Regions from separate parts of the Clostridium sp. 001 genome, predicted to be linked through region 1. Evidence: riboswitches for the same ligand, from Rfam matches in the RefSeq annotation. Region 1 holds a riboswitch; each other region holds the start of a gene.

Region 1 (3,736 bases):
ATATCCTTGTTCTCATATTGTATGCCCACCTCATCTAGCGCCGGGATTATATGGGAATTTACTATATCTACTGACTTCTTACTTTTCAAGAGCTTACAAGTTAGCTCTACTGCTTCCTCTTCCATTCCATCAATAATCGCCTGTTTTAGATTTTTATCATTTTCACCTGAATTAGGAATATCACTTCCCCATTTTGCTTTTTCGCCTTCAGATTTACTGCTATATTTTTTTACGTATTCCTTCCCTTCTTTATCTATGTTTGTCAATACCTCAAAAGCTGAAATAATATCTTTCACACCTTTATCCGCTGTATTTATTATTGGCAAGTCAAGTCCTGCCTGAAGGGCAAGTGCAAGAAAAGTTCTATTTAATATACATCTTCTAGGTAGTCCATAGGATATATTGCTTACTCCAAGGGTAGTTTTTACTCCAAATTGTTCCTTTAAAATCTTTATAGCCTTTATTGTTTCAAGAACTTCTTTTTGCTGGGCAGATGCAGTTAACGTAAGACAATCAACTATTATGTCCTTTCTCTTGATGCCATAGTTTTCAGCAGTTTTGATTATCTTCTCTGCAATCTTTACCCTCCCCTCTGCGGTATCAGGTATTCCATTTTCATCTATAGTAAGTGCTATAACACAGCCTCCATACTTCTTTACTATTGGAAATACTTCTTCCATACACTTTTTTCTACCATTTACTGAATTTATTATAGGTTTACCGTTATAAACCCTAACTCCAGCCTCTAAAACTTTAGGATTTGGACTATCTATATCTATAGGCAATTGTACTACTTTTTGTATTGCCTTTACTGCTTCTTTCATAGTTTCAACTTCATCAATCTCAGGAAGTCCTACATTGAGTCCAAGTATATGCGCCCCTTCTTCTTTTTGCTGCACTGCTTCTTTCTGTATAAAATTTACCTTTCTTTCTTTAAGCTCTTTCTTATAAATATCTCTACCTGTAGGATTAATTCTCTCTCCTATAAATTTTATCCTATTACCTAAAAACACAGTATTCCTAGCTGAACACACTGCGGTATAATTTTTTTCTTTTATCTCTAAAGGTACTGTATTTTTCAAACTTTCTACCATAGTTTTTATAAATTCAGGACTTGTTCCGCAGCATCCTCCAAAAAACCTAACTCCTTTTTTTGCCATAATCACTACGTTTTCTGCAAACTCATCTGAAGTTATATCATAAATCGTATTTTCACCATCATACTTTGGGAGTCCTGCATTAGGCTGAACTATAACGGGTATAGAAGAATACTTTAAGATTTCATCTACAATATCTTGCAATTCTTCCGGTCCCAAGGAACAATTCACTCCAAGGGCGTCCACCCCCAACGATTCAAGCACAAATACCATAGTTTTCGGATCTGTTCCCATTAGAGTTCTTCCATCCTGCTGGAAAGTCATTGTACAAAATATTGGAAGAGAACTATTTTCTTTTGCTGCAAGAATAGCTGCCTTTGCTTCGTACAAATCAGACATAGTTTCTATTAGGATTATGTCTGCTCCCGCTTTTTCCCCTATAATAACCTGACTTTTAAACAATTCATATGCAGATTCAAAACTTAAACTCCCTGTAGGCTCCATAACCTGTCCTGTAGGTCCTATATCAAGTGCTACTAATTTATCCTTTGCCTCTTCCTTTACAATTTTTACTCCAGCTGTAATTACATCTTTTATTGTATAATCAGAAGAACTATACTTAAGTTCATTGGCACCAAAAGTATTTGTTATTATGATATCTGATCCTGCATTTAAGTATTCCCTATGTACTTTTCTTATGATCTCTGAATTTGTGATATTTAATGTTTCTGGAAGTTCACCTACTTTAAGCCCTGCTCTTTGAAGCATGGTTCCCATAGCTCCATCAAAAAAAACAAATTTGTCGTTAAACTTATTTAATAAATCTTTAAATAACATTCGCTGCACTCCTTTTTCAAATACAAGTTTCATGTTCAAATTATTTAATCCATTACTTCTTGTATAAAATTTTAAACTTTAAACAAATTTTCTACAATACATCAAATTATTTAATATTTTATGATTGTATAAATATACATTAATATTATTTAAAATTAATATTTATTTACTCAACTTTTTTAATTAATAGTTAAGAATGAAGAATTAATAGTTAATGTGGATTTTTTGCGACAGCTAAAAATCATCCTTCACTATTAATTTTTCATTATTAATTCTTAACTTGTAAAAAATTGCTTTGCAATTTTTTTAAACTGCGAAATACATTTTTATTAAATTATACAAAAAAGCTGCCCTTCAATCAGAAAAGCAACTTTAAATTTGACAAAATCAACTTTCCTTATCTTTCAGAATTTGTTTTATTCTGCAGGAATTAGCACCGATGCACTTTAGTGCCGGTTGTTGGGTTTCACTGGGCCAGTCCCTCCACCTCTCGTGATAAAAGTGCTTTAATATTAATACTTTAACTATCAATTGTCAATACTATTTACATGACTATTTTACTATAATTCGTAATATCAATGAATCTTACTTAGTGGGAAAAGCAGATATTCCAAATCTTTGATTTAATGATAGTCACTCTCTCTTTAAAACTTTATTTCTCCCACTTTGATAGAAGTGGGAGTATTACAGTAGGTAGCTATCAGATAAAATTTTCTAAATATTTTTTTATTTTTCTATTGACAAACCTTATCTATGTCTGGTATGATTTTCTCAATCGAATACGGAACTTCTTATCCAGAGTGGCAGAGGGACTGGCCCTATGATGCCCAGCAACCTGAATGATCATTTTCATTCAACGGTGCTAATTCCAGCAGGTGTAAACCTGAAAGATGAGAAGCATGAAGATAGAATCTTCTTGTAACTTATCTTACAAGAAGATTTTTTTATTCTGCCAGGTTATAGAAGTTTCGTCCAAAATATTAAAAAAAGTATTAGGAGGAATAACCAATGAGTGAAGAAAGAAAGTTATCATTTGAAACATTACAAGTACATGCAGGCCAGGTGCCTGACCCAACTACAGGTGCAAGAGCAGTTCCAATCTACCAGACTACATCCTTTGTATTTAAAGATGCCGATGAAGCAGCAGACTTTTTCCAGCTTAAAAAACCTGGAAATGTTTATGCCAGAATAATGAACCCTACAGAAGATGTATTTGAGCAAAGGGTAGCAGCCCTTGAAGGCGGCAGTGCAGGTCTTGCTACATCTTCCGGACTTGCAGCAATACTTTACGCTGTATTAAATGTGGCAAGTGCAGGTGACAATATAGTTGCAGCTAGCACACTTTATGGTGGAACTTATGAATTGTTTTCAGTAACTTTAAAGAAATTAGGAATTGATGTAACATTTGTAGATCCTGATGATCCTGAAAATATCAGAAAAGCTATTACAGATAAAACTAAAGCAGTTTATGCAGAAACAATAGGTAACCCTAGAATAAATGTTTTGGATATAGAAGCTGTGGCAAACATAGCCCATGAAAACAAAATTCCTCTTATTATAGATAATACTTTTGGAACTCCATATCTAGTAAGACCTATAGAATATGGTGCAGACGTAGTTGTTCATTCTGCAACTAAATTTATAGGTGGTCATGGAACTACTTTAGGCGGAATTATAGTAGATGGTGGAAAATTTGACTGGGCAGCAAGCGGAAAATTTCCTGACTTTACAACACCTGATGAAAGCTATAATGGACTTGTATATGCAGACCTTGGGCCTACAGCTTTTGCTACAAAAGCCAG
Region 2 (3,736 bases), 500 kb from region 1:
ATTTTCAACTGCTCCCCTAATAGCTTCTTTTTGAGAAACAGCAAAGTTCATATTATTTTCCTTCTCAAAATCTTCTATCTCTTTATCTATATTAAAATCTATATCCTTATATTTAGTAAAAGCTAACATCAATATTTTTCTAGTTACACTCAATTCACAATAATAGTAGGTCATAGAAAATACACATACTTTATCTTCCCACTTCTCCAATTTTATCTTTCCATTTACAGAACTTTCATATATGTTTTCTTCCAGTTCTTTTTGAGTTATATGGAGTATGTCAACACCTTCTTTTATAAGGTTATCTATAGGCATATACGTATTTCCCAAGCTGCAAAACTTATTCACCAAATATCTTATTCCACTTTGTATTCTAAATGGAGAATTATTTTCTATTCCAAGGCTTCTTGCTATCTTATCTGCCGTTTTAAAACCTATACCACTTATTTCTTCTGTAAGGGTGTATGGATTTTCTTTCACAATACTTATAGAATCTGCTCCAAATTTTTTATGTATTTTAACACACTGGCTAGGAGTTATTCCGTAAGTTTGCAAAAATATCATTATATTTCTCACTTCATTTTGTTTAGAATAAGATTCCTCTATTAAAGCTATTTTTTTTGCTCCTATACCTTCTATTTCTTTTAATCTTCCTATGTTATTATCCAATATTTGAAGGGTATTTTCACCAAACTTCTCTACTATTTTCTTTGCTGTTACTGGACCTATTCCTGATATTATTCCAGAGGCCAAATATCTCTCTATGCCAATAGTAGTGTTAGGTATTATTTCTTCAGAAGCCTGAACCTTAAATTGATTTCCAAACTGAGGATGAAGAACCCATTCCCCTACAGCCTTCAAATTTTGTCCTTCAATTATATTAGGTATACATCCTACTATAGTTACTACATCTTTATTTTCTCTTATTTTAGCAACTACATACCCATTATCTTTATTTTGAAATATTATACTTTCTACAATTCCTTGTAATTCTTGCATAGAATCTCTCCTACCCCTATTTGCAAACAAAATCATATATTTATAAATAATTATACCACATTAAACTTTGTCTTAATCCAACATACTAAAAAAGCTCTATATCATGTTACAATATAGAGCTTTTCATTATTTACATATATTTTTTTATTTCTTCAACCTTATCTAATCTTTCCCAAGGTACATTAATATCAGTTCTTCCAAAATGTCCATAAGCGGCAACTTGCCTGTATATAGGTCTTCTAAGATTTAAATTTTTTATTATAGCAGCTGGTCTCAAATCAAATACCTTATTCACTATATCTACTATTTTTTCTTCCGGTATATTTCCTGTACCAAAAGTATCTACAGTTATAGATACAGGCTTTGCTACACCAATAGCATAAGCAAGTTGTATTTCCAACTTATCTGCAATACCTGCAGCTACTAAATTTTTTGCTACCCATCTTGCAGCATAAGCAGCAGATCTATCAACCTTGGTTGGATCTTTACCAGAAAAAGCACCCCCGCCATGTCTTCCATAGCCACCATAAGTATCTACTATTATCTTCCTTCCTGTAAGTCCAGAATCTCCCTGGGGACCTCCAACAACAAATCTTCCTGTTGGATTTATGAAATACTTGGTTTTATAATCTAAAAACTCTCGTGGTACAACAGGTCTTATTACATTGTTTATTATGTCTGTTTCAATTTGTTTTCTAGTTACCATTTCATCATGTTGAGTAGATACTACTATGGTATCAACTCTAACTGGTTTATTGTCTTCATATTCTATAGTAACTTGAGTTTTTCCATCTGGTCTTAGATAATCTAAAACTTTATCTTTTCTAACCTGCGCTAATCTCTTTGCAAGTTTGTGAGCAAGACTTATTGGCATAGGCATGTATTCTGGAGTTTCATTTGTAGCAAATCCGAACATCATACCCTGATCTCCAGCGCCTATAGCTTCTATGGCCTCCATTTCACCTTCCTTGGCCTCTAAGGCTTTATCAACCCCCATAGCTATATCCGATGATTGTTCATCAATTGAACTTATTACTGAACAAGTATCACAATCAAATCCATATTTAGCTCTAGTATATCCTATTTCTCTTACAGTATTTCTAACTATTTTTGAAATGTCAATATAACAATTAGTTGATATCTCACCCATAACTAAAACCATACCTGTAGTAGTTGCAGTTTCACACGCTACCCTTCCATAAGGATCTTGTTCCAATATGGCATCTAAGATAGCATCTGAAATCTGATCACACATCTTATCTGGATGGCCTTCTGTAACTGATTCAGATGTAAATAGTTTTCTCATTTTCTATACCTCCCATGTAAAAACATACTTTTCTTACAATAAAGTGAATTAATTCTATTGCATTAAATGCTAATTCAAATCCTATATTCACAATATAAACTGAAATACCTAAAGTGGCACGTCAATTAAAAAAACCTCTTCGATAAGAAGAGGTTAAATAACTTAACTACTCTCTTATCTTGCAGAATCCTGCAGGAATTGGCACCTTGGTGATTTTCACTGGTTGCCGGGTTTCATAGGGCCTTGTTCCCTCCGCCTCTCTTGATAAGAGCTATAATATAATTTTTTCATCTGTTAAGATTATATAATTTTTATAAAACAAAAAACACCTAAAAGTGCCTTTATATTTATGGTGGAGGAAGATGGATTCGAACCATCGAAGTCACTGACAACAGATTTACAGTCTGCCCCCTTTGGCCACTCGGGAATTCCTCCGCATTTGGTGCTGGCAGTAGGAATTGAACCCACGACCTACTGATTACAAGTCAGTTGCTCTACCTGCTGAGCCATGCCAGCTTATTCTATTATTATTCTAAATGGTGGGCACAATAGGGCTCGAACCTATGACCCTCTGCTTGTAAGGCAGATGCTCTCCCAGCTGAGCTATGCGCCCTTATATTTATGGTGGAGGAAGATGGATTCGAACCATCGAAGTCACTGACAACAGATTTACAGTCTGCCCCCTTTGGCCACTCGGGAATTCCTCCATGTTTGGTGCTGGCAGTAGGAATCGAACCCACGACCTACTGATTACAAGTCAGTTGCTCTACCTGCTGAGCCATGCCAGCTTATTTTATTATCCTACGTTCCTTAAAACAAGAACGCACTCAACGTAAATTAGTATACAGTTTTATTCACTTATTATCAAATTTAATATATGATTAAATTTTAATATTACATATCTCTTTCTCCATATTTCTCTATATTTCTTTCAAAATCATATTCACTTAATTTAGCTTTAATAATTTATATAAAGTCATCATATAAATTATATATAGTGTTCTTCGCAAGTACATACATAAAAGAAGGTGAATATATTGAATAAAGCAAAAAGTAATTATAAAGATCCCTTAGCATATTATAAACTTGCCTATTTTTTGAAAAATTACATTAATAACGATACCATAATTGTATGTATTGGTACCGATAGATATATAGGGGATTGCCTGGGTCCCCTAGTAGGTACACTTTTAAAATGTAAGCATTTTCCTCTACCTGTCTACGGTACAATTTCAGATCCTATACATGCTTTAAACATTGAAAGCAAACTGAATAAAATAAATTTACTTCACCCGCATAAAAACATTATAGGAATAGATGCTTGTTTAGGTGATCTAGAAACTATAGGCGATATTCAAGTAAGAGACTTTCCCGTTCATCCTGGCAAAGGTGTAGGAAAATCTCTCCCAGATGTAGGAAATTCCTCAATAA
Region 3 (3,736 bases), 1.9 Mb from region 1:
TAATCTATTATGTCATTCAAAAAAGTATCTGGTACTATGCCAAGTATCATTATGGGAGCTTTAATTCCATTTTCTCTAAGTTCTATTGCTTCATCTAACTCAGATACGGCCAATCTATTTACTCCATTTTCTAATAAAACCTGTGATACTTCTAAAGCTCCATGACCATAGGCATTAGCTTTAACAACACCTATCAGTCCTTTATTGTTGCCAACTTTCAGCTTTATTTGACGTATATTATATACAAGATTGTCTAAATTAATTTCTTCCCATACAGGTCTGTAATCTTTAAACAAAACACATTCTCCTTTCGATATTGATAGATATTATCCTATCAATAATAATGCATAATTAAAAATTAAGAGTTAAGAATTAATAGTTATAGATGATTATTAATTCTTAACTTAGAATATAATTTTCAATTAATAAAAATCTATTGATGTCTATGAATGTAACTTCAAATTAGAAATTCCACAAAAATTAGAGTGAATATTGAATTACTTTATCCAATAGTTGAGAAAAGGATATATCAACTCCACCAGCACTCTTAGGAAATAGGCTATTTTTTGTAAGGCCTGGTAAAGTGTTTAGTTCAAGCACATAAGGAATACCATTTTCAACTATCATATCTACCCTTGCATAGCTTTTGCATTTGAGAACTTCCCAGCATTGAACACATATTTTTTCAACTTTTTCTTGAAGAGATTTTTCAAGTTCTACAACTATTTCATCAGAACCACCATCTGCATATTTTGCAGTGTAGTCAAAGAATTCTGCATTAGGTTTTATTGCAATTACAGGAAGAGTTTTACCTTTTAACATACAGCATGTTATTTCATCTCCCTGTATATATTTCTCAATAACAACTTCAGTGTCATAATCTAGAGCTAACTTTACATTATTTTCAATATCTTCTTTTTTCTTAACTATATTAGTAGCAACACTTGAACCACCACAGTTAGGCTTTACAACTACAGGATAGCCTATCTCATCCAATTTATCATAATCAATTTCTTCTATAGATTTAACACAAATCCATTTGGCAGTATTTATATCTGCAGATTTTAACACTTTTTTACTCATATCTTTGTCCATGCAAATGGCACTTGTCAAAGGTCCGCATCCTGAGTAAGGTATATCCATGGTTTCAAGTACTGATTGTATAGTACCATCTTCACCAAATTTACCATGAAGTGCAATAAAGGCAAAATCTATATCTTTTACTTTTTCAAGTACATCTCTCTTTTTATCTATGACAATGGGTACAACCTCATATTTATTTTTATCTAAGCAGTTTACTATTTCTTTACCTGAATTTAGTGAAACCTCTCTTTCAGAAGATATTCCACCCATTATAACTCCTATTTTCATGTTAATTCCTCCACTGAACTTGTTATTTAATATTTTTCAATTACTATGTCTAATATTTATTTTATACATTTTCCATATAAAATAAAGAACCACAGGATAACTAGTTTATCCTAAATGTGGCTTTATGGTTAAGGAAAAATATTAAGTTAAAAGTAAAGTAAAAAATCTTTAAGAACAGAAAATGTTGTTGTTGACATCTTTAAATTTCGCTGTTATAATGTAAATCACAAGTTAACAAAATTTAATATTAACTTATCAAGAGAGGTGGAGGGACTGGCCCTATGAAGCCCGGCAACCAATACTATTTTTAATAGTATAGTGGTGCTAATTCCTGCAGCATAAGCTGGAAGATGAGAGGATCATTGAGATTTTTAGCTCGAGGTTGTTCCTCGAGCTTTATTTGGTTTTAAATTGAAAATATGATATGAAAATTTTATATTTCAGCTTAATGCTTAGAAATTGTCTATTATTTTATAATTGGAGGGAATCAAAATGAAAAAATTAATTACAGTTATTTTATCGTTAACATTGATCTTGGCATTAGCTGGATGTGGTGCGCAAAGCAGTACAAGTTCTTCAAGCAGTAGTAAAGGTGATGACAAAAAAGTAATAAAAGTAGGGGCATCTCCACAGCCTCATGCTGAAATACTAGAAAAGGTAAAGCCTATACTAAAGAAACAAGGATACGATTTACAAATAGTTCAGTTTACAGACTATGTAACTCCTAATAAGGCTTTGGATTCAGGAGATATAGATGCAAACTTTTTTCAACATATTCCATATTTAAATGAATTCAATAAAAAGAACAATACAAATTTAGATTATGTAGCAAAAGTACATCTTGAACCTATGGGGGTTTATTCCAATAAAATTAAGAGTTTAAAAGATTTGAAAAATGGTGCTGAAATTGCAATACCAAACGATCCTACAAATGGTGCAAGAGCATTAAAATTATTGGCTCATGAAGGAATTATAAAAGTAAAGAGCGGAGATCTTATTTCAAAGTTAGATATAACTGAAAACAAGAAAAACTTAAAATTCCAGGAGCTTGATGCACCACAACTTCCAAGAACTTTAACAGAAGTAGATGCGGCAGTTATAAATACAAACTATGCACTTCAGGCAAAGCTAAATCCACTTAAAGATGCTATTGCCATAGAATCTAAGGATTCACCTTATGCTAATATAATTGCTGTTAAAAAGGAAAATAAAGACAAACCTTATATTAAGGCATTGGCAAAAGCCGTTAATGATCCATCAATTAAGAAGTTTATACAGGAAAAATATAATGGAAACATAATTCCAGCATTTTAGGGGATAGAGTTTCAAAACGAAAAATAAGCTTATACTCCGAATGTTTTTACAACCTTATATTTAAATGGGCTTCATTATTGTAAAAATGTTTCTGTGCATAAGTTTATTTTTAGTTATAAATAATACATATTTTAATTAATAGTTAATAATGAAGAATTAATAGTTAATGTGGATTTTTTTCCGTTACACTACAAAAAATCTTTGATTAAGCTTTTCATGGCTCTCGTTTAGCTAAAGCGAAACATTGCTGGTTAATATAGATTTAAAGATTTTTTGCGATAGCTAAAAATCATCCTTTACTATTAATTTTTCATTATTAATTCTTAACTTGTGAAACTTTGTTTCGCAATTCTTTTAAATTATTCACCTGTAAGCTTTACATGTTCCTCTTCAACCTTAGAAAGTGCATTAAATATCTTTGCAATGTTTTCTTCATGGATTTCTTTTTCATACTTTTTATAATACGCTACAGCATGCTTTTCTCTTTGACAAGCTGCAGCAAGCAAATTTTCATCGGTATTATATTTTGAATAATCCATATCCTTAAGTACTGGCATTTCTTTAATGCCGGCTATTTTCTTATGAATTCTAGCATGCATATATTCTATGCTTGATAAAGACTTAAACATACTTTTTACATTTTTATCTTTTGCCATATATGAAGCTTTCTTATAAAAATCTCCATTAAAAACTTCCAATTTAACTGCATGATCTATTATTTTCAAGGAATTTTGATTCAATTTATTTCTATCATATTTTATTTTTTGTCCATTTTCTATTAAATATTCAATTGGCGCTCCGCAAAATGGGCAATACATTATTTTTTCTTTACTATTTGAATTTATAAATGCTTCTTTATTAAAATTATAATTTTTTTCATTTATTTCCATACCACAAACAATACAAGTCATTTTAACCATAATAAACATCCTTTCTAACTTTCTTATATAAACAGTATTCATCATTCCCTTACATATTAGTTTTGCACCATAATAATTTACTATTCTGCATTATCAGATAAATACATTATACTATAATTATTTGTTATCAA
Region 4 (3,736 bases), 2.0 Mb from region 1:
CTTTCAGAATCAAAAGATGCCGGAGTCTATATAATGTCAACAAAAGGCGGCCGCCAAATTTTTGTAACAGGGCATCCTGAATATGATACCTTAACATTAAAATCAGAATATGATAGAGATACAGCAGCTAATCTGCCCATAGAAATTCCAAGAAATTATTTTCCTGGTAATGATACAACCAAACAGCCTATGGCAACCTGGAAAAGTCATGCCAACCTTTTATTTTTAAACTGGCTGAATTACTATGTATATCAAGAAACACCTTATAATTTGGATAGTCTTCAATAGCATAGAAAAATGGAAATGACCTTTTAATAAAATAGTATCATTTCCATTTCTTTTTTATTATACATTATAATTAACATAAATTAATATTAATTTGATTTTGCTTCTTCTCTTATAAGAAATCTATACATAACTATAAGACACAATACCCATACAGGTGCTACATAAAGTGCTACTCGGGTAGCTGACAAAAATCCCAAAGAGATAACTATTAACACTAAATATATAATAGCAATGTATGATGACACTGGATAAAATGGCATCTTAAAATCTATTTTTCCTCCAGACTGAAGTTTTTCTTTTCTAAATTTCAACTGGACAAGTAAAATAGTTCCCCAGGCAGTCAATATAGCTATTGTTGTCACCGATGAAATATAAGTAAAAACTTTACCTGGTACAAAATAATTCAAAATTACTGCAATTGCTGCCACTGCACTACTAAATAATATTCCCACATAAGGTACGCCGGATTTGCTAATTTTCGCAAATATTTTGGGTGCATTATTATTTAAAGCTAAACTGTAGAGCATTCTTCCATCTACATATAGTGCACTATTCATTCCTGAAAGTGCTGCTGTTAAAATTACAAAATTGATAACTGCTGCTGCCTCTGGAATTCCTACCTTAGAAAATACCAATACAAAAGGACTTCCATTTACCCCTATCTTATTCCACGGATAAAGTGCTAACATGACAAAAATAGATCCTACATAAAAAATGAGTATGCGCCAAAATACATTATTGATTGCTTTAGGTATTGATTTTTTAGGATTTTCCGCTTCTCCCGCAGTTATTCCTATAAGTTCCACACCACCAAACGCAAAAGTTACAAATGTAAATGCCATCAAAAATCCACTAAATCCATTTGCAAAAAATCCTCCATTTGTCCAAAGGTTAGATAACCCAGCAGCATGTCCTCCATTAAAAAATCCAAAGAAAATAATCAATAGTCCAAATATAATCATACATATGATAGCTACAACTTTAACAAGTGCAAACCAAAATTCAAATTCTCCATAAGTTTTAACTCCAATTAAATTGATTATTATAAGTATAGATAAAAATATTAAAGCAGTAATCCACTTAGGAAAAGCAGGAATCCAAAATTGAACATATACTCCCACTGCCGTAAGTTCTGCCATAACAGTTAATATACACTGAAACCAATAAGTCCAGCCGGAAAAAAATCCTGCAAAGCGGCCAAGATATTGTGTTGCATAGGCACTGAAAGAACCTGAATTAGGATTGTCAACTGCAAGTTCACCAAGAGCTCTCATAATTAGGAAAACAAAAAAACCTCCCAGTAAATATGCTAAAATAATTGATGGTCCACCTATCTTTATGGCATCTGCCGATCCATAAAATAATCCTACTCCAATAGCTCCTCCAATAGCAATCATCTGAATATGCCTATTCTTTAAATTTTTCTTTAAACGATCTTCTTCCAAATCTTTGTACCTCCTTAACAACCGATCACCTTTGCATCATAAACCGCAAAGATAACATATAATTAGCATCTAAGCTTTTTTGTTATTTTAGATGAGATTTCTATAATTTCATAAAATAAAAAAATCTTCTTGTAAGACAAGTTACAAGAAGATTTTATCTTCATGTTTCTCATCTTTCAGGTATAACCTGCTGGAATTAGCACCGTTGAACATAAACGTTCAGGTTGCCGGGCGTCATAGGGCCAGTCCCTTAGCCACTCTAGATAAGAAATTAAACAATTAATTTTAAATTTTACAGTTCCTAATAACATGTTATTATTTTGAATATTATAGCTAGTATATATTTTTTTGGGTTACTTGTCAACAACCTCATTTTATTAGAGCAAATTTAAATTCACATCAAAACTATCCAACTAATTTCAATACTTGGAGCATAATTAGTTGCTAGGATACTTCAATTTCATAACTAGGTTAGAAATAACCAAAATCTATTTAATAAGTTTATTCATATCTTCAGCAACATTTCTAAGTTCATTAATATTAGCTTCTATTTCTTCACTTGTGGCAGCATTTTGAGATATTGTTTCTGTTATCATTTCATATTTTGATATTGTATCTTTTGTCATATTCGATACTTCTTCATTAAATTGAACTACATTTTTAGTTTTTGTAAATAATGTAGTAGAAGCGTTATTTGTATCCAGAACATTATTACTAAATAATTTCAAATTGGAAGTCATAACATTTATTCCTCTGACTGTTTCATTAATAATACTATTACCGGTCTGAGACTTTTCGCTATTATACGTCATCTGTTTTTGAACTACATCAATTTTATTTTTTAGTTCATCCACTATTGCACTTGCTTGATTAAGTGATTGTTTTGTTCCTTCAGCTAATTTTCTTATTTCATCTGCTACTACAGCAAAACCCTTACCATTTTCACCTGCTCTTGCTGATTCAATTGATGCATTTAAAGCAAGAAGGTTAGTTTGTTCTGATATATCTCCTATAATATTTAATATCTCATCTACTTGTCTTGATTTTTGTTCCAAATCTTTTGTAGACTTAAACGTATCCTCTATACTATTTTTTATATCCATAATAATTGAAAGAGTATCATTTAAAGATTTCTGATTTTTATCTGTAATATTGATAAAGTAATTTATTTTATCTTCACTATCCTTGGTTTTTTTAGCAACAACCTCATTAGCATTTAATAAAGTATTTAATATTTCTTTATTCTTATTTGATTTATCTAGCATTTCACCAGAACTTTTTGATACAGATTGACTTGTTTCTGAAACTTCCAAAAGTGAACTTGTTTGTTCTTCAATAGCTGCACTTAAGTTTTCACTTGATGATAAAACAGTACCAGAAATTTGAGCTATATTTTCAAATAAATCCAGCAACTTTTGCTTTTCTTTTTTTAACTCAACTTCCTTATTACCAATTGACTTTAATAGATTAGATGCAAAGTATACAACTATGAAAATTAATGCCAAAGTTATAAAAATAGTGATGATTTTCATAGCCGCTTCTGCAATAATCAATTGTTTATCCTGAAAAATTGAAGGATTATTTACAAATACTATGATTTGACATAAAAGGCTTAAAGCTATTGACTCTATAATCATTTTTATATCAAAAAACAGGGCTCCAAGAATAACGAAAAAGAAAACTATAAGCCATATGGAATTTAAGTGCATTATAAAGTTCAAATATAAATACTGAAAATAAGTTATTATTAAAAGCACAATTTTTGTTGTATTAAATGCTTTCATATTAAAACTATTTTGAGTAATGGTACATTTATAACATTTATAAAATATAATACCATAAATTAAAACAAATATTCCAAGCATAATTAAAGAAATTACACTTATGTTGTCATTAAGTCCAAGTAATTTTATTGAAAAATAAAATAAGAATGATAGAACACAGCATACCATATAAATTATTAGCACAACTTTAAGTGATTTTTTATTAAAAGTTATTTGAAA

Evidence for each region. A riboswitch is a leader RNA that binds a small molecule or an ion and turns the genes downstream of it on or off. The one in region 1 is predicted to bind S-adenosylmethionine.
Region 2: another riboswitch for S-adenosylmethionine. It lies ahead of metK (methionine adenosyltransferase); the one in region 1 lies ahead of B5S50_RS14405 (homocysteine S-methyltransferase family protein).
Region 3: another riboswitch for S-adenosylmethionine. It lies ahead of B5S50_RS05490 (MetQ/NlpA family ABC transporter substrate-binding protein); the one in region 1 lies ahead of B5S50_RS14405 (homocysteine S-methyltransferase family protein).
Region 4: another riboswitch for S-adenosylmethionine. It lies ahead of B5S50_RS02205 (amino acid permease); the one in region 1 lies ahead of B5S50_RS14405 (homocysteine S-methyltransferase family protein).

The regions. Positions count from the first base shown of each region.
Region 1 is NZ_CP020473.1:3,094,168-3,097,903, reverse strand. It holds gene B5S50_RS14405 (homocysteine S-methyltransferase family protein) at 1-1,934, opposite strand, end outside; SAM riboswitch class I at 2,329-2,436, opposite strand; SAM riboswitch class I at 2,723-2,831, shown strand; gene B5S50_RS14400 (O-acetylhomoserine aminocarboxypropyltransferase/cysteine synthase family protein) at 2,943-3,736, shown strand, end outside.
Region 2 is NZ_CP020473.1:2,592,812-2,596,547, reverse strand. It holds gene B5S50_RS12135 (ATP-dependent RecD-like DNA helicase) at 1-999, opposite strand, end outside; gene metK (methionine adenosyltransferase) at 1,130-2,305, opposite strand; SAM riboswitch class I at 2,477-2,576, opposite strand; tRNA gene B5S50_RS12125 (tRNA-Tyr) at 2,656-2,740, opposite strand; tRNA gene B5S50_RS12120 (tRNA-Thr) at 2,746-2,821, opposite strand; tRNA gene B5S50_RS12115 (tRNA-Val) at 2,843-2,918, opposite strand; tRNA gene B5S50_RS12110 (tRNA-Tyr) at 2,928-3,012, opposite strand; tRNA gene B5S50_RS12105 (tRNA-Thr) at 3,018-3,093, opposite strand; gene yyaC (spore protease YyaC) at 3,343-3,736, shown strand, end outside.
Region 3 is NZ_CP020473.1:1,219,505-1,223,240, reverse strand. It holds gene alr (alanine racemase) at 1-296, opposite strand, end outside; gene B5S50_RS05495 (D-alanine--D-alanine ligase) at 481-1,371, opposite strand; SAM riboswitch class I at 1,621-1,728, shown strand; gene B5S50_RS05490 (MetQ/NlpA family ABC transporter substrate-binding protein) at 1,864-2,685, shown strand; gene B5S50_RS05485 (ferritin family protein) at 3,045-3,605, opposite strand.
Region 4 is NZ_CP020473.1:515,222-518,957, forward strand. It holds gene metA (homoserine O-succinyltransferase) at 1-288, shown strand, start outside; gene B5S50_RS02205 (amino acid permease) at 375-1,685, opposite strand; SAM riboswitch class I at 1,900-2,003, opposite strand; gene B5S50_RS02210 (methyl-accepting chemotaxis protein) at 2,222-3,736, opposite strand, start outside.